4 regions of the Ensifer sp. NPDC090286 genome follow, and region 3 is predicted to be linked to each of the others. Evidence: riboswitches for the same ligand, from Rfam matches in the RefSeq annotation. Region 3 holds a riboswitch; each other region holds the start of a gene.
What was found. Region 3 has a riboswitch for thiamine pyrophosphate ahead of thiD (bifunctional hydroxymethylpyrimidine kinase/phosphomethylpyrimidine kinase). Riboswitches for the same ligand answer to the same signal wherever they lie in the genome.

Region 1: linked by a shared signal. The riboswitch ahead of thiC (phosphomethylpyrimidine synthase ThiC) and the one ahead of thiD (bifunctional hydroxymethylpyrimidine kinase/phosphomethylpyrimidine kinase) in region 3 are both predicted to bind thiamine pyrophosphate.
Region 2: linked by a shared signal. The riboswitch ahead of thiB (thiamine ABC transporter substrate binding subunit) and the one ahead of thiD (bifunctional hydroxymethylpyrimidine kinase/phosphomethylpyrimidine kinase) in region 3 are both predicted to bind thiamine pyrophosphate.
Region 4: linked by a shared signal. The riboswitch ahead of thiO (glycine oxidase ThiO) and the one ahead of thiD (bifunctional hydroxymethylpyrimidine kinase/phosphomethylpyrimidine kinase) in region 3 are both predicted to bind thiamine pyrophosphate.

The regions. Positions count from the first base shown of each region.
Region 1 is NZ_JBIVYF010000005.1:326,016-333,773, reverse strand. It holds gene ACIQUG_RS25740 (dicarboxylate/amino acid:cation symporter) at 1-146, opposite strand, end outside; gene ACIQUG_RS25735 (ATP-binding protein) at 375-2,243, shown strand; gene ACIQUG_RS25730 (sigma-54-dependent transcriptional regulator) at 2,247-3,611, shown strand; TPP riboswitch at 3,709-3,837, shown strand; gene thiC (phosphomethylpyrimidine synthase ThiC) at 3,927-5,750, shown strand; gene ACIQUG_RS25720 (hypothetical protein) at 6,109-6,675, shown strand; gene ACIQUG_RS25715 (Zn-dependent hydrolase) at 6,836-7,758, opposite strand, start outside.
Region 2 is NZ_JBIVYF010000007.1:241,707-249,464, reverse strand. It holds gene ACIQUG_RS30145 (RNA polymerase factor sigma-32) at 1-247, shown strand, start outside; gene ACIQUG_RS30140 (M48 family metalloprotease) at 451-1,962, opposite strand; gene thiQ (thiamine ABC transporter ATP-binding protein) at 2,263-2,982, opposite strand; gene thiP (thiamine/thiamine pyrophosphate ABC transporter permease ThiP) at 2,979-4,604, opposite strand; gene thiB (thiamine ABC transporter substrate binding subunit) at 4,612-5,640, opposite strand; TPP riboswitch at 5,692-5,810, opposite strand; gene ACIQUG_RS30120 (GNAT family N-acetyltransferase) at 5,944-6,429, shown strand; gene ACIQUG_RS30115 (thiamine diphosphokinase) at 6,514-7,164, shown strand; gene ACIQUG_RS30110 (ABC-F family ATP-binding cassette domain-containing protein) at 7,168-7,758, shown strand, end outside.
Region 3 is NZ_JBIVYF010000002.1:1,067,940-1,075,697, forward strand. It holds gene ACIQUG_RS15030 (hypothetical protein) at 1-639, shown strand, start outside; gene ACIQUG_RS15035 (hypothetical protein) at 650-2,869, shown strand; gene ACIQUG_RS15040 (glycosyltransferase family 4 protein) at 2,866-4,167, shown strand; gene thiD (bifunctional hydroxymethylpyrimidine kinase/phosphomethylpyrimidine kinase) at 4,234-5,070, opposite strand; TPP riboswitch at 5,188-5,291, opposite strand; gene rfbC (dTDP-4-dehydrorhamnose 3,5-epimerase) at 5,526-6,089, shown strand; gene rfbB (dTDP-glucose 4,6-dehydratase) at 6,125-7,186, shown strand; gene rfbD (dTDP-4-dehydrorhamnose reductase) at 7,183-7,758, shown strand, end outside.
Region 4 is NZ_JBIVYF010000005.1:192,568-200,325, reverse strand. It holds gene ACIQUG_RS25160 (beta-ketoacyl-ACP synthase III) at 1-930, opposite strand, end outside; gene ACIQUG_RS25155 (adenosylmethionine--8-amino-7-oxononanoate transaminase) at 927-2,195, opposite strand; gene bioD (dethiobiotin synthase) at 2,192-2,830, opposite strand; gene ACIQUG_RS25145 (8-amino-7-oxononanoate synthase) at 2,827-3,972, opposite strand; partial or broken gene bioB (biotin synthase BioB) at 3,969-4,910, opposite strand; gene ACIQUG_RS25135 (hypothetical protein) at 5,176-5,412, opposite strand; TPP riboswitch at 5,408-5,527, shown strand; gene thiO (glycine oxidase ThiO) at 5,691-6,662, shown strand; gene thiS (sulfur carrier protein ThiS) at 6,659-6,856, shown strand; gene ACIQUG_RS25120 (thiazole synthase) at 6,860-7,633, shown strand; gene ACIQUG_RS25115 (thiamine phosphate synthase) at 7,630-7,758, shown strand, end outside.

The sequences.
Region 1 (7,758 bases), on a different contig from region 3:
TCGCCGAGGGGCTTCAGTTCCGTGCCGAGCGACGGATAGAAATGGCCGAGCAGAATACCGGCGGCGATCGCCACCAGCACCTGGACATAGAGATGGCGATAGAAAGGTGTCTTGCCGCGCGGTTCCGCGGATTGTTCGATAATCATGAGTTCCTCCACTGCACCCAGTCCGGCGTCATGCCGGGCCTCCCGGGTCAAATTCCGATGCGCGACAGCGCGGGCTGTCATGAGGATGTCATTTGCAACGGCCGTGCCAGTTCGCGGCGGCAGGAACCAACCCTTTGAATTGATGAGAATGTTTTGTGCGGGCGGCTTGGCGCGCACAAAGAGTTGAGCGGATTTCCGCACAGCCCATCTGGAAGCCTGAGCGAAAAAATGCACAATTGGACCATGTTCAATGCCCTCTCCGCCCCCCTCAATCTGGCAGATCTCGACCAGTCGATGCGCCGCACTTGGCTCGTCTTTGCCGGCCTTGCCGTCGCCCTGCTTGTCGCTGCACTCCTGCTTGCCGGCGAATACGGCCGAAGCCAGGCGCTCGAAACGGTCGATGCCCAAAGCCGGATCGATGCCAATCTGAAGGCCTCGCTGCTGCGCGCCGTGCTCGAGCGCCAGCGGTCGACGCCGCTGGTGCTGGCCGACGATGTCGAGGTGAAGGCGGCCCTTTCGACCCGCAGCCCAGCGGCGCTGCAGCGGCTGGACGAAAAGCTGCAGGCGCTGGCGGCCAACACGGATGCCGCTGTCATCTACGTGATCGGCCCCGATGGCGTCGCGGTCGCTGCCAGCAACTGGCGCGAGCCGACGAGTTTCGTCGGCAACGACTATGCCTTCCGCGAGTATTTCCGCATGGCGATGCGCGACGGCAAGGCCGAGCATTTCGCCATGGGCAACGTCAGCAAGCGGCCAGGTCTCTATATCTCCCGCCGGGTTCAGGGTCCCGACGGTCCGATCGGCGTCGTCGTCGCCAAGCTCGAGTTCGACGATGTGGAGGCCGAATGGCTCACGTCCGGCAAGCCGGTCTACGTCACCGACCGGCGCGGTATCGTGCTGATCACCAGCTTCCCGTCCTGGCGCTTCATGACGACGAGGACCATTCCGCGCGATCGCGTCGCCGCCATCCGCGACAGCCTGCAGTTCGGCGATGCCTCGCTGCTGCCGTTGCCTTTCCGCGACATCGAACCGACGAGCGACGGTTCCAGCGAGTTGCGGGCGCTCCTGCCCGGCGACAGCGAGCGGCGGTTCCTCAGGGTCGAAACCATGGTGCCGACCACAAGCTGGCGGCTGGAGCAACTGGCGCCGCTCGATGGCGCGATCTCGGCGGCAACCCGCGAGGCCCGGCTGATTGCGCTCGCTCTCCTCGCACCGCTGCTGGCCCTTACCGCCTTCCTCCTGCGCCGCCGCCAGACGCTGGCGTTCGCATCGGCGCGGGATCGCGCCGCCCGCGACGAGCTGGAAACCCGCGTGGCGGAGCGCACCCATGATCTCAGCCTTGCCCGCGATCATCTCGAAACCGAGATCGCCGACCACCGGCGCACCGGCGAGAAGCTGCAAGCGGTGCAACAGGAACTGATCCAGGCGAACCGGCTGGCGATCCTCGGCCAGGTGGCGGCCGGCGTCGCCCATGAGATCAACCAGCCGGTCGCGACCATCCGCGCCTATGCCGACAACGCCCGCACCTTCCTCGATCGCGGCCAGCAGCAGACCGCGGTCGAGAACCTCGTCAGCATCGCCGAACTGACCGACCGGGTCGGCACCATTACCGACGAACTCAGAAGCTTTGCCCGCAAGGGCCGCTTCGTCGCCGAACCGACGCCGATGCGCGACGTGATCGAAGGGGCGATGCTGTTGCTGCGCAGCCGCTTTGCCGGCCGCATGGATGCGATCGGCATCGACCTGCCGGAAACTGGCCTCCGCGTGCTCGGCAGTCGCATCCGGCTGGAACAGGTGCTGATCAATCTTCTGCAGAACGCGCTGGAAGCGCTCGGCGCGCGCGGCGATGCAGAGATCCGCGTGCGCTGCGAGGACAGCCCCTCCGGGACGGTTTCGCTCGTCGTTGCCGACAACGGCCCGGGCATTCCCCCGCATATCCGCGAGGATCTGTTCACGCCGTTCAACACCTCGAAGGACGAGGGCCTCGGCCTCGGCCTTGCCATCTCCAAGGAGATCGTCGCCGATTATGGCGGCGATATCACCGTCGATACCAGCGACAAGGGCACCGTCTTCACGGTTCGCCTGAAGAGGGCCTGAGCGATGCAGCCGACCGTCTATCTCGTCGACGACGACACCCATCTGCGCAAGGCGATGACGCAGACGCTGGAACTCGCCGGCCTCACCGTCATCCCGTTTGCCAGCGCCGCCGAAGCGTTGAAGACGCTCGATGCCAATTTCGATGGTATCGTCGTCAGCGATATCCGCATGCCGGGCATCGACGGCCTCGCGTTCTTCCGCCGCATCGAAGCCTTCGACGCAGACCTGCCGGTGATCCTGGTGACTGGTCATGGCGATATCCCGATGGCGGTGCAGGCCCTGCAGGACGGCGTCTACGACTTCATCCCAAAACCCTTTGCCGCCGATCGGCTGGTGCAGAGCGTGCACCGGGCGCTCGAAAAACGCCGGCTCGTGATGGAAAACCGCGCGCTGAAGCGGGCCGCCGAGACGGCCGGCGACAGCCTGCCGCTGATCGGCCAGACGCCGGTCATGGAGCGCCTGCGCCAGACGATCCGGCACATCGCCGATACCGATGTCGACGTGCTCGTCGCCGGTGAAACCGGCAGCGGCAAGGAAGTGGTGGCGACCCTGCTGCACAATTGGAGCCGGCGCCGCACCGGCAATTTGGTGGCGCTGAACTGCGGTGCGCTGCCGGAAACGGTCATCGAAAGCGAACTCTTCGGCCACGAACCGGGCGCCTTCACCGGTGCCTTGAAGAAGCGCATCGGACGGATCGAGCATGCGAGCGGCGGCACGCTGTTCCTCGACGAAATCGAGGCGATGCCGCCGGCAACGCAGGTGAAGATGCTGCGCGTTCTGGAAGCGCGCGAGATCACGCCGCTTGGTACCAACCAGGTTCGTCCGGTCGATATCCGCGTCATCGCCGCTGCCAAGATCGATCTCGGCAATCCGGTGGAGCGTGGCGACTTTCGCGAAGACCTCTACTTCCGATTGAATGTCGTGACACTGTCGATCCCGCCGTTGCGCGAACGCCGTGACGATATCCCGCTGCTCTTCTCGCACTTCCTGACCCGGGCGGCCGAGCGCTTCAAGCGCGACGTGCCGATGATCTCTCCAGCCGTACAACGGCATCTGATGACGCATGCCTGGCCGGGCAATGTGCGTGAACTCTCGCATTTTGCCGAGCGGGTGGCGCTTGGTGTGGAAGGTCCGCTGGGCCAAACGATTGCGGTGGCCGAACAGCCCGGATTTGCGCTGCCGGAACGGCTTGAACGCTACGAGGCGGAGATCCTGAAGGAGGTGCTGCGCGCCCAGCGCGGCGACGTCAAGGCGACGATCGAGGCGCTCGGCATCCCGCGCAAGACCTTCTACGATAAGCTCCAGCGCCACGGCATCAACCGCGCCGATTATGCCGAGCGGACAGCACCGGAAAAGGCCGGCCGCTAGCGGCAAATCCGAATCCGAAAATACACGCACTAGGTGCATCTTTGTCGACAGGCGAATTCACGCTTGACGACCCGGGCCGTTCGATGGCTATGATCTAGGCATTCACCAGGGGGGTCCCGCAAGGGGCTGAGATTCTGCTGGATGGCCGGCTTGCCGGCTATAGCGCAGTGACCCGTTGAACCTGATCCAGTTCATACTGGCGTAGGGACGGTGCAGATATCGAAGCCAGGATTCCGTGCGGTGAGCACCTGGCGGAGCGTCTTTCATCTTTCCGGCATCAGAACTGGGTCTCCAATCGCAACTTGGAGCCTCGTCATGAATATTGCCACCAAACCCGCAGCCCTCACGGTCACGCAAGGCCCGCTTCCGGCCTCCCGAAAGATCCACAAGCCGGGCGTTCTTCATCCGGATATTCGCGTGCCGATGCGCGAGATTGCTCTGCACCCGACCTCGGGCGAGCAACCGGTCACGGTCTATGATTCCTCTGGCGCTTATACCGCCGACGGTGCCGAGATCCGCATCGAGGACGGCCTGCCGCGGCTGCGCCGCAACTGGATCGTCGACCGCGGCGATGTCGAGACCTATGAGGGACGAACGGTTCGTCCCGAAGACAACGGCTTCGTGAGCGGCGACCGGCTGACACCGACCTTCCCGTTCCAGCATGCGCCGCTGAAGGCCACGGGTGGCCGAGCCGTGACGCAGCTTGCCTATGCCCGCGCCGGCATCATCACGCCGGAGATGGAGTTTGTGGCGATCCGCGAGAACCTCGGCCGCGACGCGGCGCGCGCAAAGGTCCGCGACGGCGAGAGCTTCGGCGCTCACGTTCCGGATCATGTCACGCCCGAATTCGTCCGCCAGGAAATCGCCAGCGGCCGGGCGATCCTGCCCGCCAACATCAACCATCCGGAATCCGAACCGATGATCATCGGCCGGAACTTCCTGGTGAAGATCAACGCCAACATCGGCAACTCCGCCGTCACCTCGTCGATGGCCGAGGAAGTCGAAAAGATGGTCTGGGCGACGCGCTGGGGCGCCGACACGGTCATGGACCTTTCGACCGGCCGCAACATCCACAACATCCGCGAATGGATCATCCGCAATTCGCCGGTTCCGATCGGCACCGTACCGCTCTACCAGGCGCTGGAAAAAGTCAACGGCATTGCCGAGGACCTCACCTGGAAAGTCTATCGCGACACGCTGATCGAGCAGGCCGAACAGGGCGTCGATTATTTCACCATCCATGCAGGCGTCCGCCTGCACTACATCCCGCTCACCGTCGACCGCGTCACCGGCATCGTCTCGCGCGGCGGCTCGATCATGGCCAAGTGGTGTCTGCACCACCACCGCGAGAGCTTCCTCTACGAGCATTTCGAGGAGATCTGCGACATCTGCCGCGCCTATGACGTCTCCTTCTCGCTCGGCGACGGCCTGCGCCCGGGCTCGATCGCCGACGCCAATGACTCCGCGCAATTCGCCGAACTCGAAACGCTCGGCGAGCTCACCAAGATCGCCTGGTCCAAGGATTGTCAGGTCATGATCGAAGGCCCCGGCCACGTGCCGATGCACAAGATCAAGGAGAATATGGACAAGCAGCTCGCCGTCTGCGGCGAAGCGCCGTTCTACACGCTCGGACCGCTAACGACGGACATTGCCCCCGGCTACGACCACATCACATCGGGGATCGGTGCTGCGATGATCGGCTGGTTCGGCACCGCCATGCTCTGCTACGTCACGCCGAAGGAGCATCTCGGCCTGCCTGACCGCAACGACGTGAAGGTCGGCGTCATCACCTACAAGATCGCCGCCCATGCCGCCGATCTCGCCAAGGGTCATCCGGCAGCCCAGGTGCGCGACGACGCGCTGTCGCGCGCCCGCTTCGAGTTCCGCTGGGAAGACCAGTTCAACCTCTCGCTCGACCCGGAAACAGCCCGCAATTTCCACGACGAGACCCTGCCGAAGGAGGCGCACAAGGTCGCGCATTTCTGCTCCATGTGCGGCCCGAAATTCTGCTCCATGCGGATCTCGCACGACATCCGGGCCGAGGCGCAGAAGGAAGGGCTGGAGGCGATGGCCGCGAAGTACCGCGAGGGCGGCGACCTCTATATGCCGGTGGAAGGGGCCGCTGGCCCGGCAGAGTAGGCGTCGCAAGCATCGGAAGGGGTCGGTACCGGCCCCTTCCGTTCGCTCACGACTTCCGACCGCGGTCACGAATCGGTGATCGTCGACGGCCTCCTTCACCGTCTCCTGGCCTGCTTGAGCGTCGAAACCCACCCCTGCAATCCCTGCCACGCGCGCCATTTGTGCAGTTTTCCGCTGTCCCCTCACGGCAGCCCCGCTCCCCGCGCATCACGTCGCCCGGCAGCCGATGAGCTTGTCCCCACATCGATTGAACGTTATGCAAGGCTCGCGCAAAAGTCGCTGTCGGCGAAATTCATTCGCGCCAAGCTGCCGTCTTCTGCCGCGCAGAAGGTCTTGCGGACCAACGCAAGGATGTCGCTTGCCCAAGGAGAATGACGTGAGGACACGCCTGCTGAGACTGACGGCCCTTTCGATAGGAGGCCTTGCAGCACTCGCCGGAGATCTGCCGCGCCTTGGTGACGGCGGGCGTTTTACCGCGGGCTTTTCCTGGATTTCCATCGCCCACGCGGACGAGACCGAAACCGGCGGCTCGAATGGTGAAGGTGCCCCAGGTGGTGGCGAGAACGGCGGCGGCGAGAACGGTGGAGGCGACGGCACGGTGGGTGGCGGAAGCCACGGCGTAGAGGGCGGCGGTGATGGCTCAGGCTCCGGTGTCGAGGGTTTAGAGCCCGGCGGGACAGGCGCAGGTGGCGGAGGCGGCCCTATCGACGGCAGTTTCAGCGATAACGAGAGCCGCTCGTCCTCGCACGATTCGCGGGACTACGGACCGACCGGCGGCGTATGGCACGGCGGCAGCAGCTTCCTCAATCTTTTCCGTCAGACACCGGAAGATCCCGCCGAGGGGAGCGGGCCAGAATCCTCCACCCGGCAGAAGGGCGATGCGGCATCCCATAAAAGTGCGGGTCACACGAAAAAAGAGCCTTGAAGCGCCGTCTGCTTCGCCGCGCCGAAGGGTGACGCGCGCTGTTTATCGCAGACATAAGAGCGTCTGCCTCTGCATCCTCGGGCCAAGCCCTGGCATGTCGGGAAGAGGGAAGCGCGACATCGATCCCGTTTAATCAACGTACGCGCATACCCCTACCCCTCTAGCGACTCCCCACCATCCGCTCGACCACATCGAGCAACACATTGGCGCCGGCGACGAGCTCGTCCGGCTCCGTGTGTTCGCGCGGGTTGTGGCTGATGCCGTCGCGGCTCGGCACGAAGATCATTGCCGTCGGCGCGATGCGGGCGATCATCTGGGCGTCATGGCCGGCGCCCGAGGTCATGCGCCGGCTCTTGAGGCCCCGCGCGCTGGCCGAAGCCTCGATCGCTGCGACGATGCCCTGATCGAAAGCCACAGGCTGGAAGCGTGCAAGCCGCTCGACGGCGATCGTCACCCCCTCTTCCTCGGCGATACGGACAAGGAAGTCCGCAAGCGCCGTTTCGAGCGCCTGCAGCCGTTCCTCGTCCGGATCGCGCAGATCGACGGTGAAGGTGGCACGCGACGGGATGACGTTGATCGCGTCGGGCTCGAAACGCATGGTGCCGATGGTCGCGACACTCGGCGCGTTCGACCGGGCAATATGTTCGCGCAGGAACAGGCCAACCCGCGCGGCGGCGAGACCGGCGTCGGAACGCATCGCCATCGGTGTCGTGCCGGCGTGGTTGGCGACGCCATCGATCGTCACCCGCTGCCAGGAGATGCCCTGCAGATTCTCGACCGCACCGATCGCAAAGCCCTCGCGCTGCAGCACCGGCCCCTGCTCGATATGAAGCTCGACATAGGCGTGGGGAGTGAGGAACCCCGGCTCGGCGGTACCGGCATAGCCAATCCGCTCGAGTTCCTCGCCCAGCAACAAGCCATCCGTGCCGATGGTCGCGAGCGCCGTCTCCAGCGGCAGACCGCCGGCATAGACGAGCGAGCCGAGCATGTCGGGCGCAAACCGCACACCCTCCTCATTGGTGAAGGCGGCAATGACGATCGGCCGGGCCGGCGTCGCACCACTGCCCTTCAGCGTCTCGATCA
Region 2 (7,758 bases), on a different contig from region 3:
GAGCGAGATGATCGATGGCGAACGGGCCCGCGTCTGGCTGCGCGATGCGCTGGGAGCGCTGACGGAGCGCGAGATGCGCATCATCCGCGCCCGGCGGCTGACGGAAGAAGGGGCGACGCTCGAAGAGCTCGGCATCGATCTCGGCATTTCCAAGGAACGGGTGCGGCAGATCGAAACCCGGGCCCTGGAAAAGCTCCGGGCGGCCTTGGCGACGAGAGCGCCGGCGCTGACTGCAGGCATTCATTGACCGTCTGACGCCGCCACGCCAGTGCTGTGCTCGGCGACCCGGCACTGAGCCGGGCTGCAGTGGTGCCCGTTGATCGCTTGGCAATGAGACGATTGGTGCTGGGCTTTTTGGGGCAATCGTAGAGGCACCCAGCGACGCGCTTGCCTTACAGACGGCAGGCAATCACCCGCGCACCAACGCGCTGCAACCGCGACTGCCTCACGCTACTCGGAAACGATCTTCACCTTGTCGCCCGGCTTTATCGTCGAGCTGACCTGCATCGCATTGATCACCCGGAAGAGGTCGAGCTTGCGGTCGGTTCCCATCATGCGGGCCGACAACGTGGTGATCGTATCGCCGGGCCGGACGGTCACGACCCGGATCCGCAGCGGCTTCAGCGACTGCGTCTCGGCGGCCGTCATGCGGCGGAACGAGGTGCGCAACTGGTTTGCGGTCGGCTCGAGCGCGTTCGACCCCTTGGGCACGGCGGTCAGGAAGCGGTAGATGCGCGTATCGATACGAATGACCGTCACGTCGAAATCCCAACGGTCGGCGGAGGCCCGCGCGGTTGCGGCTTCCAGGCCGTTGACGCTGATCTGCCGGATCGTATCGGGCTTGAGGCCCGTCACCCAACCACTGGCGATATAGTCGGTCAGGCTTCGGCCGCCCGTGTCGGCGACGCCGTCGAAGCGCACGGCGATGTCGCCGGCGCCGGTCGCCAGCACCGCCTCGGCCTTGTTGTCGATCTGGAATCCGACGGGCACGTCGAAGCGGATGCCGAGTTGGCCGTGCAGGAAGGTCTGCCCGCGCACATAGCCTTCCTGCGGGCTGTCGCCATAGAGCAGGCCGTCGATGCCGGCGAGATAGTAGTCGCGCCCGCGGTCGCCGCTGGTTCCTTCGGGACCGAAGGCACGGGCATGCCGGCGCGCGAGGTCGACGCGCTGGGGCGCGTTCGGGTGGCTCGACAGGAAGTCGAGGCTCTGGTCGGATTCCGGATCGACCGCCGTGAAGCGGCTATAGGCGGCCATCGAGTCGAGGAAGCGCGCGGCGGCATAGGGGTCGTAGCCGGCCTCGCCGAGCATGCGCACGCCGATCACGTCGGCCTGGAGTTCCTGGTTGCGCGAGAAGGCCGCGAGCCGGAGCTTGCCGCGGGCGAGTGCCTGCTTGCCGGCGATATCGGAGGACAGCACCTCGGAGACCACCCGGCTGGCGATCACTTCCGCTTCCTCGCGCTGCTGCCTCTCGATGCCATGGTTGGCGGTGACGTGGGCCATCTCGTGCGACAGCACGGCTGCCACCTCGGAGGCGTCGTTGGCAAGCGCGAGCAGGCCGCGGGTGACGTAGAGGTAACCGCCCGGCAACGCGAAGGCGTTGATGGCCGGCGAGTTCAGGATGGTGATGCGATAGGACTGTTGCGGATTCTCGGAGACCGCCGTCAGCGCGCCGGTGATGCGCGCCACCAGGCGCTCGGTCTTGGCGTCCTTGTACTCGCCGCCATAGCTTGCGACGATGCGCGGATGTTCGCGCGCGCCCAGCTGTGCCCGCGGATCGTTCTTCTGGACTTCCTCCACGATCTGCGGATTGGAGGAAGGCGAAACCGTCGGCTGATAGGTCTGCTCGATCACGGATTGGCATGCGGAAAGGAGCGTGGTCGCAAGCAATGCAACCACGGCGCGTCCACGCAGCCGTCCGCCCGTCGGCGGGATCCGGTCGTGTGTGACTGTATGCCTCTCCATGCCTCAGCCCGTTTCCGTCCGTCGCTCCGCCCGCATCCTGCGGAAACGTGGAACGACAGCGTTGAAAGTCCTACTTTTTCAGCCCGGCAGCGTTGCTCTGCCGCGACCTTTCAGTCCTGGTCTTGCTGTATCTGATTTCAGCGCCACCTGCCTAGTTTGTCTCGGTAGAAATAGTTGCCCCGTGGTATCACGGCAACGGATGCGGGAATATTCGCGCCTTGCCGGATATTTCGCGCGTCGCATGGCGCCGCGGTCAAATTGTGGCAACCGGCCAAGGGCGCGGTGAATCCGATCCGTCCTTCAAGTATTGCCGAGAAAGCGGTCGATCGCCGCATTATCCCGCCGCTCCAGGAAACGGTCGAGGGTATCGTTTGCGATGATACGCCCCTGGTCGAGAAAAAACACGCTGTCGGCCAGGGCTTTCACGTCTTCGGGATGGTGTGTGATCATCAGGATCGTGTTGCCTTCCTCCGCGTGCAGTTCCCGCAGGAGCGTGCGCATGCCGGCGCGCATGCCGGGATCAAGCGCCGCGAAGGGCTCGTCGAGCAGCAGCAGCGGGCGCTTTCGCACAAGCGCCCGGGCAAGCGCGACACGCTGGCGTTCGCCGCCGGAAAGCGTCGGCGGCAGCCTTTTGCCGAAGCCTTCGAGCCCGACGCGGCGGAGCGCGTCTTCGATCTTGTCGCGGTCGGTCGCGGTCAATCGAAGCGCTGGGTCGATGCCGAGGCCGATATTGGTCGCGACGTCGAGATGGGCGAAAAGGTTGTTGTCCTGGAAGATCATCGAGACCGGCCGTTCCGACGGCGCCCGGTCGGCCACGTTCTCGCCGAGAATGCGGACCTCGCCGCGATCGGGGTCCTCGAACCCGGCAATAAGGTGGAGCAGCGTCGACTTGCCGGAGCCCGACGCACCGGCGACGGCGACGATGCCACCGGTGGCAATCGCGCAATCGAAGGTGAGCGCGGCCGTTTCGAAACGGACCTCGACATCGCGCAGCTCTATCGCGGGAACGGGGTGGGTCATGTTTTGCGTCTTTCCGGCCGGCTGTCATTCGCCGTGCCGAGGATGGTGAAGATCAGGCACAGAAGCCCGAGGAAAAGGGCGAGACCGGCGGCGTCGTCGGTGCGGTAGCTGCCCATGCGGCTATAGAGCAGCCAGGGCAGCGTCACCATGTCCTGGCTGCCGAAGAGGGCGACGGCGCCGAGATCGCCGAGCGACAGCGCCATGGCGAAGGAAAGCGCCATCAGCAGCGGCTTGCGCAGCGCCGGAAAGTCGATACATCGCAGGCGATCAAAACCACGGATGCCAAGGCTTGCCGTCAGTCGTTCCGACCGCGCCGCGTGGGTCGCCATTGCCGGCGCGAGGATGCGGTGGACGAAGGGAAGCGCCATCAGCGCATTGATCGCCACGACGATAACGGGCGCAAAGCGCGCGACATCGCCGAAGGGGCGCAGCAGAAGGAACCAGCCGGCGCCAAGCACCACGGGCGGCACCAGCAGGATCAGCGAGGTGCTGGCGCCGATGGCGCCGGCAAAGCCGCGGGCGAGCGACGTCGCGTGACGCGGCGCGGTGACGGTCGCGGCTGCGCGGATCATCACGGCCGCCATGGTGACGGAGGCGAGGGCCGACGCGAGCGCGATTGCCGCGCTGGTCAGTAGCGCCCGGTGCACCGCCGGGTCGCGCGCGAGTTTCAGCAGATCGGCTTCGAGGCCGGAGATGAGGACGGCGACCAGCGGTGCGCCGAGAAACAGAAAGGCAAGGGCGATCCAGGCGGCATCACTCAGGCGCGCGATCCTGGATGCGCCATCGAAGCGGCGCACGGTGCGGCCACCGGTCATGCCCTCTTCCGGCTCGATCGCCAGATAACGAAGCAGGAACAGCAGCAGGCCGGTCATGGTGATCTGCAGGGCCGATAGCGCGATGGCGCGAGGCGGATCGAAATCGAAGCGCAGCGCCTGGTAGATTGCCACTTCGATTGTGCTGGCCGCAGGCCCGCCGCCGAGCGTCAACACGAGGGTGAAGCTGGTGGCACAGAGCATGAAGACAAGGCCGGCGGCACCTGGAAGGAGGCCGCGCAGGACCGGCCATTCGATGAAACGGAAGAGTGCGCGCGACGGCATGCCGAGATTGGCGGCGCTGCGCCAGTATTCGGCGGGGATGCGCTCGAGCCCGGCCAGGAACAGGCGCGCCGCAAGCGGCATGTTGAAGAAGACATGGGCGAGCAGGATGCCGAACAGGCCGTAGATGCTGACGGGCTGCGCGAGGCCGAGCCAGCGCAGGCCGGAATTGAGGAAGCCTTGGCGCCCCCAGATCTCGATCAAGCCGAGTGCGCCGACGAGAACGGGCAGGCCGAGCGGCAGCGCCATCAGGCGCAAGAGCCAGATGCGGCCGGGAAATTGCGGCCGCCGCGCCAGCGCCCGGGCGACGGGGATGGCAAAGAGCACCGACAGCAGCGTCGAGAGTGTCGCCTGCAGCAGGGTGAAGCGGGTGACGCGCCAGATATAGGCGTCGAAGAGCGCGTCATCGCTCGCGCCGCCCGTCTGGCTCAGCAAGGCGACGATCGCCAGGCCGACGAAAAGCACGAAGGCGCCGAGGCAGGCTGCCCCGGCGACCACTGTCATGCGATTTTCGCGCAGTGCGAACAATCCGGCCTCAGTTCTTGCTCATGGCGGCGAGCCATTCGTCGATCCAGGCCTTGCGGTTCTTGGCGACCTCCTCCGAAGGCAGGAGGAACGTGTTTTCCGGCTTGACCAGCTTGTTGAAGGCGTCCGGCAGCGGCTCCTTGGTCGCTGCGACCGGCATCATCCAGTTGGTCGTCGGGATGATCGACTGGAACTCCGGACCGGTCATGAAGGCGAGGAACTGCTTTGCCAGTTCCGGCTCCTTGGCGTTCTTGGTCATGCCGGCGACTTCGATCTGGATGTAGTGGCCTTCGGAGAAGGCGGCCGCCTGATAGCGCTCGGTGTTTTCCGCGACCATGTGGTAGGCCGGCGACGTGGTATAGGACAGCACCATCGGCGCCTCGCCCTTGGTGAAGAGGCCATAGGCTTCCGACCAGCCGGGGGTAACGGTCAGGACGCGGTCCTTCAGCTTCGCCCAGGCGGCACCCGCCTCGTCGCCATAGACGGCCTTGACCCAGAGGAGCAGACCGAGGCCCGGCGTCGACGTGCGCGGATCCTCGATGACGATCTTTTGCGACGGGTCGCCTTCGACCAGTTCCTTCAGGCTCTTCGGCGGCGTCTTCAGCGTCTCGGTGTCATAGACGACGGCGAAGTGACCGTAGTCATAGGGCAGGAAGGTGTCGTCGGAGAAGTTGCCGGGTACGGTGACGCCGGTTGCCTCGATGCCGTGCGGCGCGAAGAAGCCCGTTGCCTTGGCTTCCGCAACCAGATTGGTGTCGAGGCCGAGCACGATGTCGGCCTTGGAGGCCTCGCCTTCGAGCTTCAGGCGGGTGAGCAGCTCGACGCCGTCGGCAACGCCGACATAGTTGACCTTGCACTCGCAGGTCTTCTCGAAGGCTTCCGCAACCTTGGCGCCCGGTCCCCATTCGGTGATGAAGCTCTCATAGGTATAGACCGTCAGCGTCTTGTCGGCGGCGGCCGCGACGCCGGAAAATACGAGGCTTGCGGCGGCCGCAAGGGCTAGCCGGCTAAAGAGTTTGAGTTGCGATGAATTGGACATGGCGAGGACCTCTCTCCCAAAGTTCGTTGTTGCATGGGAAAAGGGCGTATCGATCCGATCGCGTCTAATCCCTCCGCCGGTATGAGCCGGATCAGGTTCCGCGGGTTGGCGTTTTGACGCCTCTCAGCCTCCGGCCGCTGTGCGGTCGGGAGGCACCCCGTTAGAGCGGCAAGAGATTTACCGCTGCCAAGGCCCCAAGGCAAGCGATGTTTGCGGGGAAGCAAGAGCGCCTGGCCGGCACAACGGCGCGTGTTTGCCTAAGCCGCCAACTGCGCTACACAACGGCAGCGAGGAGGAAATGTCATGCCTGATATGCTCGTTCGACTTTATGCCCTGCCGGCTGAGCCTCAGTCGAAGCTTGGTCCTGGCGTCAGCATTCGCCGCGCCATTGCGCCGGAGCGCCGCCTGGTCGTGTCCTGGATCGAAAAGACCTTTGGCGCCGGATGGGCGGGCGAGGCGGAAGCCGCCTTTTCCTCGACCCCGACACGCATGCATGTCGCAGTCCAGGACGAAAAGATCGTCGGCTTTTCCTGCCACGACGTGACGGCGCTCGGCTTCTTCGGTCCGACCGGTGTCGACGAAGGCATGCGCGGGCAGGGGATCGGCGAGGCGCTGCTGCTTGCAAGCCTGATGGCCATGCGCGAGGCCGGCTACGGCTACGCGATTATCGGCGGTGTCGGGCCGGCGAAGTTCTACGAGCGGGTGGCCGGCGCCGTCGAGATCCCGGATTCGACCCCCGGCATTTATGCCGGCATGCTGTTCCGCGATCCGGTGCCCGAGGGGCATTGACGAGTTGACCAAAATACCGAGAACCGGTCGCCCGACGGTTTTCTTCGTTTTCCTTCGGCGGTCCTTTGCGCTATGGGCTTTGCCATGGCTCGATCGACCTTCACCATTCTGCTTGGCGGCGCCCTTTCGCTGACCGACCGGCTGGCTCACCAGCTGGTCGCAAGTCGCTTCATCGCGGCTGATGGCGGCATGCGCCATGCGCGGCTGCTCGGCATCGTGCCCGATGTCTGGGTCGGTGATTTCGACTCGACCGAGGAAGCCCTTCTTGCGGACTACGCCTCGGTCCCGCGCGAGCCCTATCCGGCGGCAAAGGCCGCGACGGACGGCGAGATCGCGGTCGAGGCGGCGCTGTCGCGTGGGGCCGATCGCCTGATCTTCGCCGGCGCGCTCGGCGGCACCCGCAGTGATCATGCGTTCATGCATCTGCTTCATGCCGTCGCCCTTGCCGAGCGCGGGCTTTCGGTGTTGATGACGTCGGGCGAGGAAGAGGCCTATCCGCTGCTGGCCGGCTCGCTCGAAGTCGACCTGCCCAAGGGCTGCCTCTTCTCGGTGCTGGGTCTGACCGAGCTTACCGACCTTTCGATCGTCAATGCGCGTTATCCGCTCGACGATTTCACCCTGCCGTTCGGCTCGTCCCGAACCGTTTCCAACGTTGCGGAGGGTCCCCTTCGCTTCACTCTCAAGAGCGGCCGCGCCCTCGTGCTTGCCCGCCCCTATGATCTTTCCGGAGCCTGAGCCTTGGCGCCTCCCATTCTGAAACTCGACGATATCTTCCTCACCTTTGGCGGTACGCCACTGCTTGCCGGCGCCAATTTTCAAGTGGAGCCGGGCGACAAGATCTGCCTGGTCGGCCGCAACGGCTCGGGCAAATCGACGCTGATGAAGATCGCCGCGGGCCTTGCCGAGGCGCAGTCGGGCGAAGTGTTCCGCCATCCCTCGGCCACCATCCGCTATCTGCACCAGGCGCCGGATTTCGACGGCTACGACACGGTGCAGGCCTATGCCGAGGCGGGCCTCGGCCCAAGCGACGATCCCTATCGCGTCGCCTATCTGCTGCAGCATCTGGGGCTGACCGGCGAGGAAGACCCAAAGCGTCTTTCCGGCGGTGAGGCGCGCCGGACGGCGCTTGCCCGCGTCATGGCGCCGGAGCCGGACATCCTTTTGCTCGACGAGCCGACCAATCATCTCGACCTGCCGACGATCGAATGGCTGGAAGACGAACTGATCCGCAGCCGCTCGGCGCTGGTGCTGATCTCGCACGACCGGCGCTTCCTGGAAAAGGTCTCGACCGCCACCGTCTGGCTCGACCGTGGTCAGTCCCGTCGCCTT
Region 3 (7,758 bases):
GTCTTCGGCTGGGCCTTCGACCCGGAAACCCCGGAAAAGCGGCTTGCCATTCGCGTGCTTCTCGACGGCAAGGTGATCGCCGAAGCGCTCGCCGACCGCAACCGACCAGATCTGAAACGCAACGGGATTGGCGACGGCAACCACGCGTTTGAAATCGCCCTGCCGGAGATGGCGAGCGCGCGCACCGGTGAACTCGTCGTGCTTGCGGCGACCGGCAAAGGCGGCGAACTGCCGCTTCGTGTTCCCAAGCCCGATGAACAGGCGGCCGAAGCGCTGATTGCAGCACCGCTTGCAAAAGTGCTCGACAAGCTCGACGTGCTGATGGCGGCACAGCGTCAACTGCAGGTCTCGCAGCGTTCCGCCCTGCGATCGAAGCTTGACGACGGCGATGAAGCGGAAAACCCCGGGCTTGCAGCAATCAGCGACGATGTCGCGAACCTCCGCGGAGAAATTACCCAGCGACTGACCGATCTCGACGTCCACTTGATGCGGCTCGACGGTGTGATCGCGGGTATGGAAAAGAGCCTCAATGCCCTGAAGCAGCGCTCGAACGGCGATCTGAAGCCGGCGTTTCTGCTTCTTTTCGTGCTTGCAGGCTTTGCGGCAGGCGCGATCCTTTCCGTCTTTCTTCGGACCTGAGGCACATCTCATGCCTAGTTCGGAACTCAGCCTTTCCGCAAGCCCCGCACCGCTTGGCCGCATCGCGCGCAGTGGTCGCATCATCGCATGCCCGATCGACGAAACACTGCTGCTCGTAATCGGCACCGGTGGCCCGATGGCCGATCAGTTGTCGGTCGAGATCAATGAAGATGCGTCAACCCAGGTGATGGCATCGGTTGTCGGCTGGCGGCTGGCGGCGCCCCAGTCTTCCGCCACGCATGGCTTTGCCGCGCTGTTACCGATCGAAGGGTCTGATCCTCTGCCGACAACCCTGCGCTTCGGCAAGGCGGGCAACGGCAAGCGCTATATGGTCGCGCCACGCGCTGCTTCGATCGGTGAAGTGACGGCGATGCTGAAGGATTTCGCCGGTCCGCAGCTGGTACACGTGCTCGGCCGCCTGGTCGACGTGCTGATCAAGCCGCCGCATGCCGATCAACGGCTCGCGGCGATTACGACCCTGCTTAAGACCGGAGCGGCTCGCGACGGGTACATCGAGCTCCTCGGCGAGGGCCATGACGGGACCATCGCCCTGAAAGGATGGGCGCACGACCTGCCCGCCGGCGTCTGCCGGGCGATCGTCAAGAGCGACGATAGCTTTCTTGCGGAATGCAACGTCGCCATTTTCCAGCGCAACGACGCCCCTGAAGGTGCGGCTGGCTTCGTCGGCCTCCTTTCCGCAAACGACCTGCCCCGAGCGCGCGACATCAAGGGCATATTCTATCGCGGCCGTGGCGCCTGGCGTTATGCCGGGCTCCACGAACGCCGGGTCGTGACCGGTCCGCTCGAGACACCCGGCCATATCCGCGCGATGCTGCTCCAGAGCCAGAGTTCGCCCCAGGTCATGCTTCGCCTGCGCGATGCCGCGAGCGGATATGATGGCACCGAGACGATCTCGAGCCTTCCGGTTCCCGTCCGCCTTGGCGTGGATGCGCTCTACCAGGGTGAGGATGGTGCCTTCTTGATTTCGGGCTGGCTCTTGGACGCGGAAGGTCTTGTTGAAACCGTGCGACTTTGCCGACAGGGCGGCGGGGCACGGCTGGACGCAGCCTGGACCCGAACCGAGCGGTCCGACGTCGAAGAGGCCTTCGTCGATCGGCCGGACTTCAAGAGCGCGATTTCCGGTCACCGCCGATCGCATGGCTTTATTGGTCGCGTCGAGGTGCTAAATGGCGAGGCGGATGGACCAGTTCACCTCGAACTCACCCTCAGAGACGCCCGCCGCGCCTACATGCCAATTTTCCCGGTGCGGCTGCCGGCACGCGCCGCCGCCCTACGGCTGCTTGGTTCGATCGATCCGACAAGCTGGGCCCTGCCCGATATCATCGACCGGCAGATCGTCCCGTTCCTGACGGCGGCGCGTAGCAGTGCACCAACTGTGGAAACCACCGTCGACATCGGGCCCTTCGACCAGGCCGAGGGTACCGCCATCATTCTTGTCGCCGGGGAAACCGAAACGGATTTCGCGCCGCTGCTGGGGCTGCTCGCGCTTGATCCGCAAACGCGCCGGGCCCCGATCGCGCTCGTGCTTCAGGCCGAGCGGTTCCGACGGCACGCGGTCCATATCCGTCAGCTCTCGGAATTCTACCGTTTGCCGCTGCGGCTCATATCCGTCGAAGGCGCCGGCGATACATGCGACCTGGCGCAAGCGGCTGCCGAAAGGGTAAACAGCGACGCGGTCGTTCTGCTTTCCGGGTCGCTGACGCCAGCCAATGCCGGATGGTATCAGGCGCTCATTGCCGCTTACGAAGCAAAGACGGGAAGCATCATCTCGCCGACCCTTGCCTATGAGGATCACTCGATCCGCTGGGCTGGCAGCACGTCGCTCGATCGTCCCGACCATCTGCAATCGAGCCGATACGCCGGCTATCCCGTCGGCGCCGTCAATCGTCTGAAGCTGACGAGGGTTGCATCCGCATCGCTCGATTGCTGCATCCTGCCGCGCGAAGCGCTGATGGAGGACGCAGGCCTGTCGCCGACCTATCTCGGCGTGGCGCTGAAGGGCCTCGACCTCGCCCTTCGCCTCAGCGGAAAGGGCTACGAAGCCTACTGGCTTCCTTCCCTGCAGATGGTGGGATCCGACGAGCTCCCCGGAGCGGGCTCTGCCGCCACCGCGCGCTTCGTGGAACGCGTCGATCGGACGCTTTTCCGCGCCCGATGGACGCCCGCCCCCGAAGCTGCAAAGACAATCTTCGAAGAGGCTGGCGCATGAGCGAAAAACTCCGCGTGCTCGTGGTCTCCCATGGCCATCCGACCCACTCCCTTGGCGGAGCGGAAATTGCCTCACATGGCCTTCACAAGGCATTGAACGGGCTGCCCGGCGTGGAGTCGATCTACCTCGCCCGCGTCGGCGATCCGGTTCCGCGCCATGGCGCCTCCGCGCTGATGAGCCTGCGGCTTGCCATGGACGAAGTGCTCTACCACGCCGAGGACTTCGACCATTTCTTCCTCTCCAATGGCGATACGGAAGCGATCCGGCGCGACCTCCTGCGCTTCGTCGGCGACATCAAGCCGGATGTCGTTCACTTCCATCATATTCTTGGCTTCGGCCTGGAAGCGCTCTATGCCGTTCGTGATGCGCTGCCCAAAGCGCGCATCGTCGTGACGTTCCATGAATACCTGCCGATCTGCCACAATCACGGGCAAATGGTGAAACGCCCCTCAGGCCAGCCTTGCAACGGCGCCTCGCCGATCAGTTGCCACACGTGTTTCCCCGAGATTCCGGTGTCGCGGTTCGTTCGCCGCGAGCAGTTCGTGCGCGGTATGCTCAATCTCGCCGATGCCTTTATCGCGCCGAGTGCCTTTCTCGCCAATCGCTATGTCGAGTGGGGGCTCGAAGCCGCAAAGATCTTCGTCATCGAGAACGGCATCGTCATGGGTGACAAGGCGCCGGCCCGCGAATTGCCGTCGCCGACAGCCCGGCGCAACCGTTTTGCCTATTTCGGGCAGATGACGCCGTTCAAGGGCGTTCACGTGTTGATCGACGCCGTATCGCGCGTGCCCGACGACGTCTGGGGCGATGATTCCTCACTGATGATTTTTGGCGGCAACCTCGAGCGCCAGCCGAAAGACTATCAGGAGAAGGTGGCGAAGCTGATCGAGGACGCCGGTCGCCGTGTGCGCTTCTACGGTGCCTACCAGAACCAGGACATGCCGCGGCTGATGCGCTCGGTCGACTGGGTGGTAATGCCGTCGGTCTGGTGGGAGAATTCTCCCGTCGTCATCCAGGAGGCACTGCATCACGGCCGGCCGATCCTGTGTTCGGACATCGGCGGCATGGCCGAGAAGGTTCGTGACCGCCTGGATGGTTATCACTTCCGTGCCGGCAGCGCCCAGGATCTGGCCGACCGGCTGATCGACGTCTTGGGCGCGCCGCGGGCGTGGGACAATCTGCGGACAACGCTTCGGCGGCCGACGAGCCATGTCGATTGCGCGCGGGAGCATGTGGCGCTCTACCGCAAAATGCTCAAGGGCGAACAGCCGGCCGCGCCAAGCGCCGCAGTGGCTTGAGGTGCGATGAACGTCATGCTGCAGCGCATAGCCATATCGAGTCATTCGTCCGAGGCGGCCGTCTGCTTAGGGACCGTCCGAAGAGGCTTTGCTCTCGCCGCGACTGTCGCCCCACCAATGATGGAAATGATGCACAGGCCCCCGCCCCTGCCCGATAGTCAGCCGATCGGCAGCGACCAGCGCGTCATGCAAGTAAGCCTTGGCAGCGACGACCGCATCCTCGATCGGCTTCCCCTTGGCAAGACCCGCAGCGATTGCGGCCGAGAGGGTGCATCCGGTGCCATGATCGTTCCTGGTTTCGATCCGCGGCCGCGACAAGTGCAAAGCCGTTTCCCCGCTGTAGAGGATATCGATCGCATCTCTGCCCTTGGCATGCCCGCCCTTCATCAGCACCGAACGCGCACCGAATTTCAGAAGCATATCGGCCTGGCGTGCGATCTCGCTATCGGTTTCGGCGATCCCGCGTCCGGTCAACAGCGCCGCCTCGGGCAGGTTCGGCGTCAGAATGAGCGCGAGCGGCAACAACGCCTCCTTGAGCGTCGCGATCGCGTCCGGCTGCATCAAGTGATCGCCCGAGGTCGCCACCATCACCGGGTCGATGACAGCCAGCCGGTCGTAGCGCTTCAGACCAGCCGCGATCACCGCGATCGTCTCGCGCCGCGACACCATGCCGATTTTCACCGCACCGACGGCAAGATCGGACAACACCGCGTCGATCTGAGCCGCAACGACGGTCGGGGAGATATCCTCCACCGCAGATACCCCGCGGGTATTTTGCCCCGTGACCGCGGTGATCACGCTTGCGCCATAAACTCCGAGCGCCGAGAACGTCTTCAGATCCGCCTGGATGCCGGCCCCGCCGCCGGAATCCGAACCTGCGATGGTAACGGCGATCGCGGTCATCGCCCCACCTGCATGAGCCTTGAGCCTTTTTGGATTGAGTCAAAAACAGACACGAGCAAAGCGACCTCCCGGAAATGGACGGAGATCCGATCGGTAAGCGCAAAGACGGCAGGTGAGCAGAAGGGCCCTTGCCGTTCCTACGCCGGTATGATCCGGATCAGGTTCAAGGGTCTGGCTCACCACCATCTCAGCACCGTGACGGTGCGCCCCTCGGCAAGAGGGATGCTAGGGGGACATGGGCGGGGATGTCAATTGATAGATGCAGCGGATCCAAGCCGCGTCTTTCCACACAGGCCCTGCGGACCAAGCGATCGAGAAAGAGGCCGTGGAATGACACGTCCGCTTCACGATCCTATTTTCCCGGGATCGTCAGCAATGCCGACGCAACATATCGTTAGAACGCCACGAGTGCCGTATTATTTCGCGCACGGGAAACAACGATGAAGGACGACACGATGCGGATCGAAGAAACGGCCATTCCCTCTGTTTTCTTGATAAAGCCTAAGCGATTCGTCGATACGCGTGGATACTTCGCCGAGACCTTTCGGGCCGATCAATTCGCCGAAATCGTCGGGACGCACTCTTTCGTCCAGGATAATCAATCGCTGTCGCGTGAAGCCGGTACTGTGCGCGGACTGCACTTCCAACTGCCGCCGCGCGCACAGGGAAAACTGGTTTCTTGTATCGCCGGCGCCCTTTGGGATGTGGCGGTAGACCTTCGAAGCGGGTCACCGACCTACGGAAGCTTCGTGGCTGCTGAGCTTTCCGAAGAGAACGGTCACCAGCTCTGGATTCCGCCGGGTTTCGCCCACGGTTTCTGTACGCTGAAACCGGCGACCTTGGTCAGCTACAAAGTGACCGATTACTACAGCCCTGAGCATGATCGTGGGCTTCTCTGGAACGACCCCGAACTCGGGATAAACTGGCCCGTGCCCCCGAGTAACGCCATCCTGTCGGACAAAGACAGGGATCAGCCAAAACTCTCCGATCTACACACTAAGCTCGAGCGAGAAGCTTAGTCTTGATGTTTATCATAAAAGGACTTCGCTGAGATATGCGTGTACTTGTTACCGGCGGGGCTGGTTTTATTGGTTCGGCGGTTATTCGACACCTCATTATCGACAAGGGATATGACGTGTTGAACGTAGACAAACTGACCTACGCAGGAACCCTTAGCTCCCTAAGGTCCGTCGCAAACAACCCATCATATCGCTTTCTCAGGGCTGACATATGCGATGGGCGGGCTATTGCCGATGCCTTCTCCACATTCAGGCCCGATCGCGTCATGCATCTCGCTGCCGAGAGTCATGTCGACCGCTCAATTGCCGGCGCAAGGGATTTCATCGAAACGAACGTTCTTGGAACGTTCAACCTGCTGGAATGCGCAAGGGCATATTGGCAGTCCATGAAGGATGAGGGCAAACGCAGGTTTCGCTTTCTTCACGTTTCAACGGATGAAGTGTACGGCTCGCTCGCGGATGACCAGCTCTTTTCCGAGGAGACGCGGTATGATCCAAGCTCCCCTTATTCGGCTTCGAAGGCCGCTTCCGATCATCTCGCCAAGGCATGGGCACGCACCTATGGCATGCCCATCTTGGTTTCCAACTGCTCAAACAACTACGGTCCCTATCACTTCCCCGAAAAGCTGATCCCGCTGACCATCCTGAACGCGCTCGAAGGCAAGCCACTCTCGATCTATGGCGACGGCACGAACATTCGCGACTGGCTCTTCGTCGAAGACCATGCCCGCGCGCTCGACCTGATCGCGGAGCGCGGTAGAATTGGCGAGACTTACAATGTCGGGGGACGCAACGAGCGGCGGAACGTCGATGTAGTCAGGCGCATCTGCGCCACACTCGACATGCTTGTCCCCGCATCCTGCCCACGGAAACAGCTCATTCAATTTGTCGAGGACAGGCCGGGGCACGATTTGCGCTACGGTATCGATGCGACGAAACTGGAAGAGGAGCTCGGCTGGAAGGCGGAAGACAGCTTTGAAAGCGGAATTGCGAAGACGATCCGCTGGTACTTAGACAACGAATGGTGGTGGGGCCCTCTTCGCAAGGGATATGACGGGGTGCGCCTGGGTGTGCTGCATTCTGGTGTCGGGCAATGAATCAGATTCCGCGCATAGTTGTCACGGGCCTGAAGGGCCAGGTTGTTCAGTCGTTTGTCGAGCAAGGGAAGGGCCGCAGCGACGCGGAAGTCATTCCACTCGGTCGCCCGCAACTAGATCTGAAGGATCCCAGTTGCATAGACGGCGTCATAAGGGCAGCAGCTCCTGACGTGATCATTTCGGCCGCCGCCTATACCGCCGTCGACCACGCCGAGGCCGATGAGACGAGAGCATACGCGATTAACGCGGTCGCACCGCAGGAATTGGCGCGCGTCGCGAAAGCCCTGAATATCCCGATCATCCATCTATCGACGGACTACGTCTTCGACGGGACAAAATCCACACCGTATACCGAAAGCGATAGGGTGTGCCCTGTAAACGTCTACGGCAAAAGCAAGTGGGAAGGCGAGCGATCGGTCGCCGCTGGCACCGAAAATCACGTCATTCTCAGGACCGCTTGGGTCTACAGCCCATTTGGCAGAAATTTCGTGCGTACGATCATTCGCAACGCCGAAAGCCGGACCGAACTGCCAGTCGTCATGGACCAGATAGGAAACCCGACATCGGCACTG
Region 4 (7,758 bases), on a different contig from region 3:
CTTTTCGCCGGTGATGAAGGGCTTTTGCCGGTGCGACAGGGATAGCGACAGCGGGATGGTCGCAGCCGACGAGTTGCCGTAGTCCGAGATCGTGCGCACCGTTTTCGACGGCGCAATGCCGAGCCGGTCGCAGACGGCATCGAAGATACGCGCATTGGCCTGGTGCGGCACGAAGCGGCTGATATCCGCAGCCACGCAGCCGGCGGCGTCCATGGCGTTGACGGCACAGGCCGTCATCATCTCCACCGCCTGCGCAAACATCTCGCGCCCGTCGCGCATCGTCATCAGCAGATCCTCGGGCCTGGTGTCGGCAGAAAACGGCCTGTTGCTGCCGCCGGCGGCAATCGAGATCAGATCGTAGCGGCTGCCGTCGGCGGCGAGGTCTACGCCGAGCAGACCGGTTTTCGGATCATCGGAGGGAGCGACGACGACGGCACCGGCGGCATCGGCAAAGAGCACGGCGCTCGCCCGTTCGGCCGGGTTGATGCGGCGGCTCAAGACGTTGGCGGCCACCACCAGCACCGGCTTTCCCTGCGTCCGCACGAAGCCGTCGGCAAGCGTCAGGGCGTAGAGGAAGCCCGAACAGGCGCCGGCAAGGTCGATCGCGCCTGCCTTCAAAAGGCAGAGATGGTGGGCAAGCAGGGGCGCGGACGGCGGCAGCAGGTGATCGGGCGTCGAGGTCGCAAGCAGGACCAGGGCGATAGCGTCGGGCGGGGTGCCTGCATCATCGAGCGCCATTGCGCCCGCCTTTGCCGCGAGCCCCGAAAGCGTGTCGTCAGGCGCGGCCCAGCGCCGCTCGCGAATGCCGGTGCGGCGCTCGATCCAGCCGGGCTCAAGCCCGAGCGTCATCTCGATTTCGCCGTTGGCGACACGCCGCTCCGGCACCGCATGGCCGAAACCGACGATCCGGGAGGAGCGAGCCGGCCTCATAGCTGCCCGGCCCCGAAGAGCGACGCCCCCTCGTCGATCGCGTCATAGGCCCGCCCGAGATCGGCATCGGTGACGCAATAGGGCGGCATCAGATAGATGACGTTGCCGAGCGGACGGATCAGCAAACCGCGCCTACGGAAAAACGCCCGGAGCCGCGGGCCGACCTCGGCGAGGTAGCCGCCGGACGGCACCACGAGATCGAGGGCCGTAATGGTGCCGAGTTGGCGGACGTCGGCGAAGCGCGGATCATCAGCGAAGCGCGCCAGATGCCGATGCTGGTGTGCGACCAAGGTTTCTATGCGCGCCTCGACCGGCTCCTGTCTCCAGACGGCGAGATTGGCGAGTGCCGCGGCACAGGCGATCGGGTTGGCCGTGTAGGAACTCGAATGGAAGAAGGTCTTGCGCCGGTCGGCCGAAAGATGCGCCGTAAAGATCTCCGAACTGCAAAGCGTCGCGGCCAGGGGAAGCGCGCCGCCGGTCAGCCCCTTCGAGGTGCAGAGAATATCGGGCGTGATCCCGGCCTGCTCGCAGGCAAACAGGCGGCCCGTCCGCCCCCAACCGGTCATCACCTCGTCGGCGATCAGCAGGCTGCCATGCCGTTCGGCGATGCGTTTGAGCTCGGACAGCACGGAAGCAGGATAGGTCTTCATGCCGCCGGCGCCAAGCAGCAGTGGCTCGATCAACAGGGCGGCAACCTCGCCGGAGGCGCAAGCCCGCTCGAAGGCGTCGAGTGTCGCCTGCTCCCGGCCCGTCTCCGGAAAGGGCAAGCGATCGACGGCGAAGAGCAGCGGCGCGTAGACGGCATTGAAGACGCCTCTTTCGCCCGCCGACATCGTGCCGATCGTGTCGCCGTGATAGCCGTGCTCCAGCACGCAGATGCGGTTTCGCGGCCGGCCGTTGTTGTGGAAGAAGCCGAGCGCCATTTTCAGCGCGACCTCGACCGCGGTCGAACCACTGTCGGAATAGAACACATGGGCGAGCCCGGGCGGGGCGATCTCGATCAGCCCGCGCGCGAGTTCCTCAGCCGGCGCATGGGTATATTCGGCGAAGATGATCTGGTCGTAGGTCTCCGTGGCCTTGCGGATCGCCTCCATGATGGTGGGGTGACGGTGGCCGTGAGTGATGACCCACCAGGACGAAATCGCGTCGAGGATCGACGCGCCGTCCTCGTCGACGAGGTAGGCGCCCTCGGTACCGACGATGCGGCGCATCGCCGGTTCCAGCGCATGCTGGGTGAAGGGATACCAGACGGCGGAGTTTCTCATGCCGGCACCTCCAGGAAATCGGCGATGTTGAAATTTTCAGCGAAGGCGTTGCGCAGGCGGTCGGGCGTCAGCGGATCGAGCCGCGGCAGCCGGCCGAGACGCCGCACGGCGCCAAGTTCGGATATGACCGCTTCGCTGTCCTCCTGCGCGTCGCCGATGAAGGCGACGCCGAGAACGGGAATGGCGCGGCGACGCAGCGCTTCGAGCGACAACAGGGTGTGGTTGATCGTGCCGAGCCCGGTGCGAGCGCAGAGAACCATCGGGATCTGCCAGCGCGCAAAGACATTCGCAAAGACCATGCGCTCCGTCAGCGGCACCAGAAGCCCGCCGGCACCCTCGATCACCAGTGGTCGATCCACCATGGGCGGGGACAGATGTTCCGGGTCGATGGTGACGCCGTCGAGCCGTGCCGACAGATGCGGCGAGGCCGGCGTTGCGAGCCTGTAGGTCTCAGGCAGGATGCAGTCGGCTGATAACCGGCCAAGCCGGGCGACGGTTTCGCTGTCGGTTTCTTCGTCGAGACCTGACTGCACAGGCTTCCAGTAGCAGCCGTCGAGCGCGTCGGTGAGGGCTGCGGAAAAGATGGTCTTGCCGATGCCGGTATCGGTACCGGTGACCACGATACGGGTTTTCATGTCCGCTCCTTGGCGATCGCGCTCTTCAACTGCTGCAGCATCTGCGCGATTGCGGCCTGGTCGGCGTTGAGGGTGATGGCGATCCGAAGACGCGCGGTGCCTTCCGGCACCGTCGGCGGGCGGATTGCCCTGATATCTTGGCCCTCGGCGCGCATGCGGGCGGCGATGCGGAGCGCTCGGCCGTTGTCGCCGATCGGGATGGGCAGGATTTGCGAGCCGCTGCCTTCGATGTCGAGCATCTCGGCGAGCGCCCGGTTGGTGAAGGACCTGAGGCTGTCGAATGCGGCACGGCGCTCCGGCTCATCGACGAGGGCTACGAGCGCTTCACGCACCGCAGCCGCGACGAGCGGCGAAGGCGCGGTCGAATAGATGAAGTTGCGGGCGCGGTTGACGAGATAGTCGCAAAGGACGGCGCCTGCCCCGACCAGCGCGCCGGAAACACCGAGCGCCTTGCCGCAGGTGTGCAGCACGACGACGTTCTCCCGGCCTTCCAACTCCGCCGCCAGACCGCGACCTTCCCGTCCGAAGACGCCGGTCGCGTGCGCCTCGTCGATGACGAGAAAGCCGTCATGCTGCGCGGCAAGCGCGAGGAGGTCGGCAAGCGGCGCGCGGTCGCCATCCATCGAATAGAGGCTTTCGACGGCAATCCACGGGCGCCCCGCTCCGCCGGCCCGACGCCATTTTCCGATGGCATCGGCAAAGGCGCCGACATCGTTGTGCACTGCTGCCACCGCATCGGCCTTGCTTGCGGCGATGCCTTCACGGGCGCTCGCATGGATCAGGGCATCGTGAACGATGAGATCGTCACGCTGCGGCAGCGTCGAAAACAAGGCAGCATTGGCGGCATAGCCGCTGCCGAAAAAGAGCATCCGTTCGGCGCCGAAGAAGGCGGCCGCTTCCGCCTCCAGCGCCTCGTGTTCTTCGTGATTGCCGCGCAACAGCCTTGAGCCGCCGGAGCCGACAGGCACGCCGCGCGCGATTGCGGCCGTTATCGCCGCCTTCAGCCGTGGCGAGGCGGCGAGCGCCAGATAGTCGTTCGAGGTGAAGTCGATCCCGCCGGCGGGGGCAAGAGCGCGCCGGCGGCCCTTGCGTTCGAGGCCCTCCAGCGTCTTCTCGTAGCGCGCAAAAAGACCCGCGGTCATTCCGCCGCGTCCTGCCTTGCCGGCGGAGCCATCGGCTTCAATCCCAGCCGCCGGAAGAGTGCTGCATCGTGGTCCTCGCCGGGATTGTCGGCGGTCAGCAGGGTTTCGCCGACGAAAATAGAATTGGCGCCGGCAAAGAAACAGAGCGCCTGCGTCTCGTCGCTCATGTCGGTGCGTCCGGCCGAAAGCCGGACATGCGATTGCGGCATCAGGATGCGGGCAAGGGCAATGGTGCGGACGAAATCGATCGGATCGACGGGTGCCGCATCGGCCAGCTTAGAGCCCGGGATCGGGATCAGCATGTTGATCGGCACGCTTTCGGGCGGCACCGGCAGGTTGGCGAGGGTCACCAGCATCGAGATCCGGTCGTCGGCCGTCTCGCCCATGCCGAGGATGCCGCCGGCGCAGACCTTGATGCCGGCGTCGCGGACATTGGCGAGCGTCTCCAGCCGGTCGGCAAAGCTGCGGGTGGTGATGATCTCGCTATAGAAGCGTTCGGACGTATCGACATTGTGGTTGTAGTAATCGAGCCCGGCCTCGGCGAGCCGCGCAGACTGGGCCGGCGTCAGCATGCCGAGCGTCATGCAGGTTTCCATGCCGAGCGCCCGCACCCCGCCGACCATGGCGACGATGGCATCCATGTCGCGATCCTTCGGACTGCGCCACGCGGCCCCCATGCAATAGCGGGTCGCGCCGCCGTCGCGCGCCTTGCGCGCCTCGGCAAGCACACGCTCGACCTCCATCAGCTTCGATGCCTTGAGCCCTGTCGGGTAGTGGGCGGACTGGCTGCAGTAGCCGCAATCCTCGGCGCAGCCGCCGGTCTTGATCGAGAGGAGCCGGCTCATCTGAATGGCGTTGGGATCGAACTGCGCACGGTGGACGGTGTGGGCGCGGTAGAGCAGATCGTTGAACGGCAGATTATAGATTTTCTCCGCTTCCGCCTGGGTCCAGCGGGATTGGGCCTTGTCGCCCGGGATAAAATCAGCACCAGTCGGTCGGTTCTTGTCCAGCATTTCAGCTCGTCCTCCAGGTCGTCGCCATCGTAAAATAGATAGAATCCAATATTATCTATAATTTTGTCGGAAACGGAAATTCGCAAGCACCCAAGCGGAGAAATGTTTACATAACATACTCTTCTGGTTGTATTTTTGGATCACATGAAGGTCCGGACGCCGTCGACAGAGGGCGAGGACCGACAATCAATCATTCGCGCGCCAACCCCGAAGTCTCGCGCACGCCGCCACCGAAACCATTGCGAATCCGGACTTCTCCGGCATTCCAAGCTTCACTCCGGTCGGCCAACACTCTTCCTTCCATCACGCCACCGACGCCTCCGCTTTGTCGCCGCAAATTATAGATAATTTTTTCGGCAGTCAGATCACAGTCAGCACGAATGCTGGCTCTTGACAAAAACGGCCCCGAGCGGTCAGCTTGGAGCATTCACCAGGGGTGTCCCGCCAAGGGGCTGAGATTCTGCTATGCGGTTGCGCGGCGCAGTGACCCGTTGAACCTGATCCAGTTCATACTGGCGTAGGGACGGTGCAGATTCGTTGCCGCAAACGTCGCGCTCACGTGACGGATCAATCGGCAGGGCGTCCTTCCCCTCCCCCGCTCGTGAACTGGGTCTCCACCTTTGGAGCCTCGGCATGCACACCGCCAACACCATCCCGCTTCGTTGCCTACGACGGCCCGTTCGCGCCGCACGGGAGCGCTGAGCGATGCGGGTCCTCGTGAAAGGTGCCGGCGTCGCGGGGCTCTGTCTGGCCCATGAACTCAGCGCCCGCGGTGTCGCGGTGACGGTCGTCGAGCGTAAGCCAGGTTTTGCCGGTGCGGCCTCCTGGTGTGCCGGCGGCATGCTGGCGCCCTGGTGCGAGCGCGAAAGCGCCGAAGAGGCGGTGCTGACGAAGGGTATCGGCGCCATCGACTGGTGGGACGACGTCCTGCCAGGCGAAGTTTCCCGCAACGGTACGCTGGTCGTCGCCCCGCCACGGGACGCCGGCGAACTCAGGCGCTTTGCCTCGCGCACCTCCGGCTTCGAATGGCTCGACACAGCGGCGATCGAACGGCTGGAACCGACACTTGCCGGGCGCTTCCGAGAGGCCTTGTTCTTTCCGGGAGAGGCGCATCTCGACCCGCGCCGGGCGATCGCCCGGCTGCGGAAGAAGCTTGTCGATCGCGGCATCGCCTTCGTCACCGAGGCGAGCGACAACGGACAGCACGATCTCGTCGCCGACTGCACCGGTGCGGCACGTATCGGTGACACGCCCGGCCTGCGCGGCGTGCGCGGCGAAATGCTCTATCTTGAGACAAGCGACGTGGAACTGTCGCGGCCCGTCAGGCTCATTCATCCGCGCATCCCGCTCTACATCGTGCCGCGCGGCGGCGGCCTCTTCATGTGCGGGGCGACGATGATCGAGACGGATGACGGCGGACCGATCACCGCCCGTTCGCTCATGGAACTGCTGAACGCCGCCTATGCCCTGCATCCGGCCTTCGGCGAAGCGCGCCTCGTCGAGACCGGCGCCGGCGTCCGCCCCGCCTTCGCTGACAACCTGCCGCGTGCCCTGCGCGCCGGGCAGACCATCACGATCAACGGACTTTACCGCCACGGCTTCCTGCTTTCGCCGGCCCTGGCGGCGGAAGCAGCCGACCTTGCGCTTGCGCGGGACCTGAAGGGAGATGCCGCATGAGACTGACCGTCAATGGCGAGGATCACGACCTCGCCGTCGCCACCCTCGCCGAGCTTCTGACCGCGCTCGATTTCGAGGGCGACTGGCTCGCCACCGCCGTCAACGGCGAACTGGTGCACCGGGCCGACCGTCCGGGTCATGCGCTTTGCGACCGAGACCGCATCGAAATTCTCTCGCCGATGAAAGGAGGCTGAGACATGCTGACGCTTTATGGACAGGACCTGCGCTCGAGACTGCTTCTCGGCACCGCCCGCTATCCCTCCCCCGCCGTGCTCGAAGATGCGGTGCGATCCTCGGGCACCGAGATCGTCACGGTCTCGCTTCGGCGCGAAACTGCCGGGGGCCGCCAGGGCGGCGCCTTCTTCGAACTGATCCGGGCGCTCGGGGTGCACGTGCTGCCGAACACTGCCGGCTGCCATTCGGTGTCCGAGGCGGTGCTGACGGCCAAGATGGCGCGCGAGGTTTTCGGCACCAACTGGCTGAAGCTCGAAGTGATCGGCCACCACGACACGCTGCAGCCCGATGTCTTCGGGCTGGTCGAGGCGGCGCGCATCCTCTCGGCCGAAGGGTTCGAGGTCTTTCCCTACACCACGGATGATCTGGTGGTTGCCGAGCGACTCTTGGAAGCCGGCTGCAAGGTGCTGATGCCCTGGTGCGCGCCGATCGGCAGCGCCATGGGGCCGCAGAACATCCAGGCGCTTCGGGCAATGCGGGCGAACTTCCCCGATGTGCCGCTGATCGTCGATGCCGGCATCGGCCGGCCCTCGCACGCAACGACGGTGATGGAGCTCGGCTTCGCCGCCGTCCTGCTCAACACGGCCGTCGCCGGCGCCGCCAGGCCCGCGCTGATGGCCTCGGCGTTTGCGGGCGCGATCGATGCCGGGCGGCAGGCCTTCGAGGCAGGCATGCTCGAACCGCGCGATTTTGCCGTTCCTTCCACCCCCGTCATCGGAAAGGCGGTGTTTGCGTGAAACTCGACCCCTTCTACCTTATCGTCGACAGCGCGGCCTGGATCGAGCGGCTGGTGCCGCTCGGCGTCAAGCTGGTACAGCTGCGCGTCAAGGATCGTCCGGAAGCGGAGATCCGCCGCGAGATC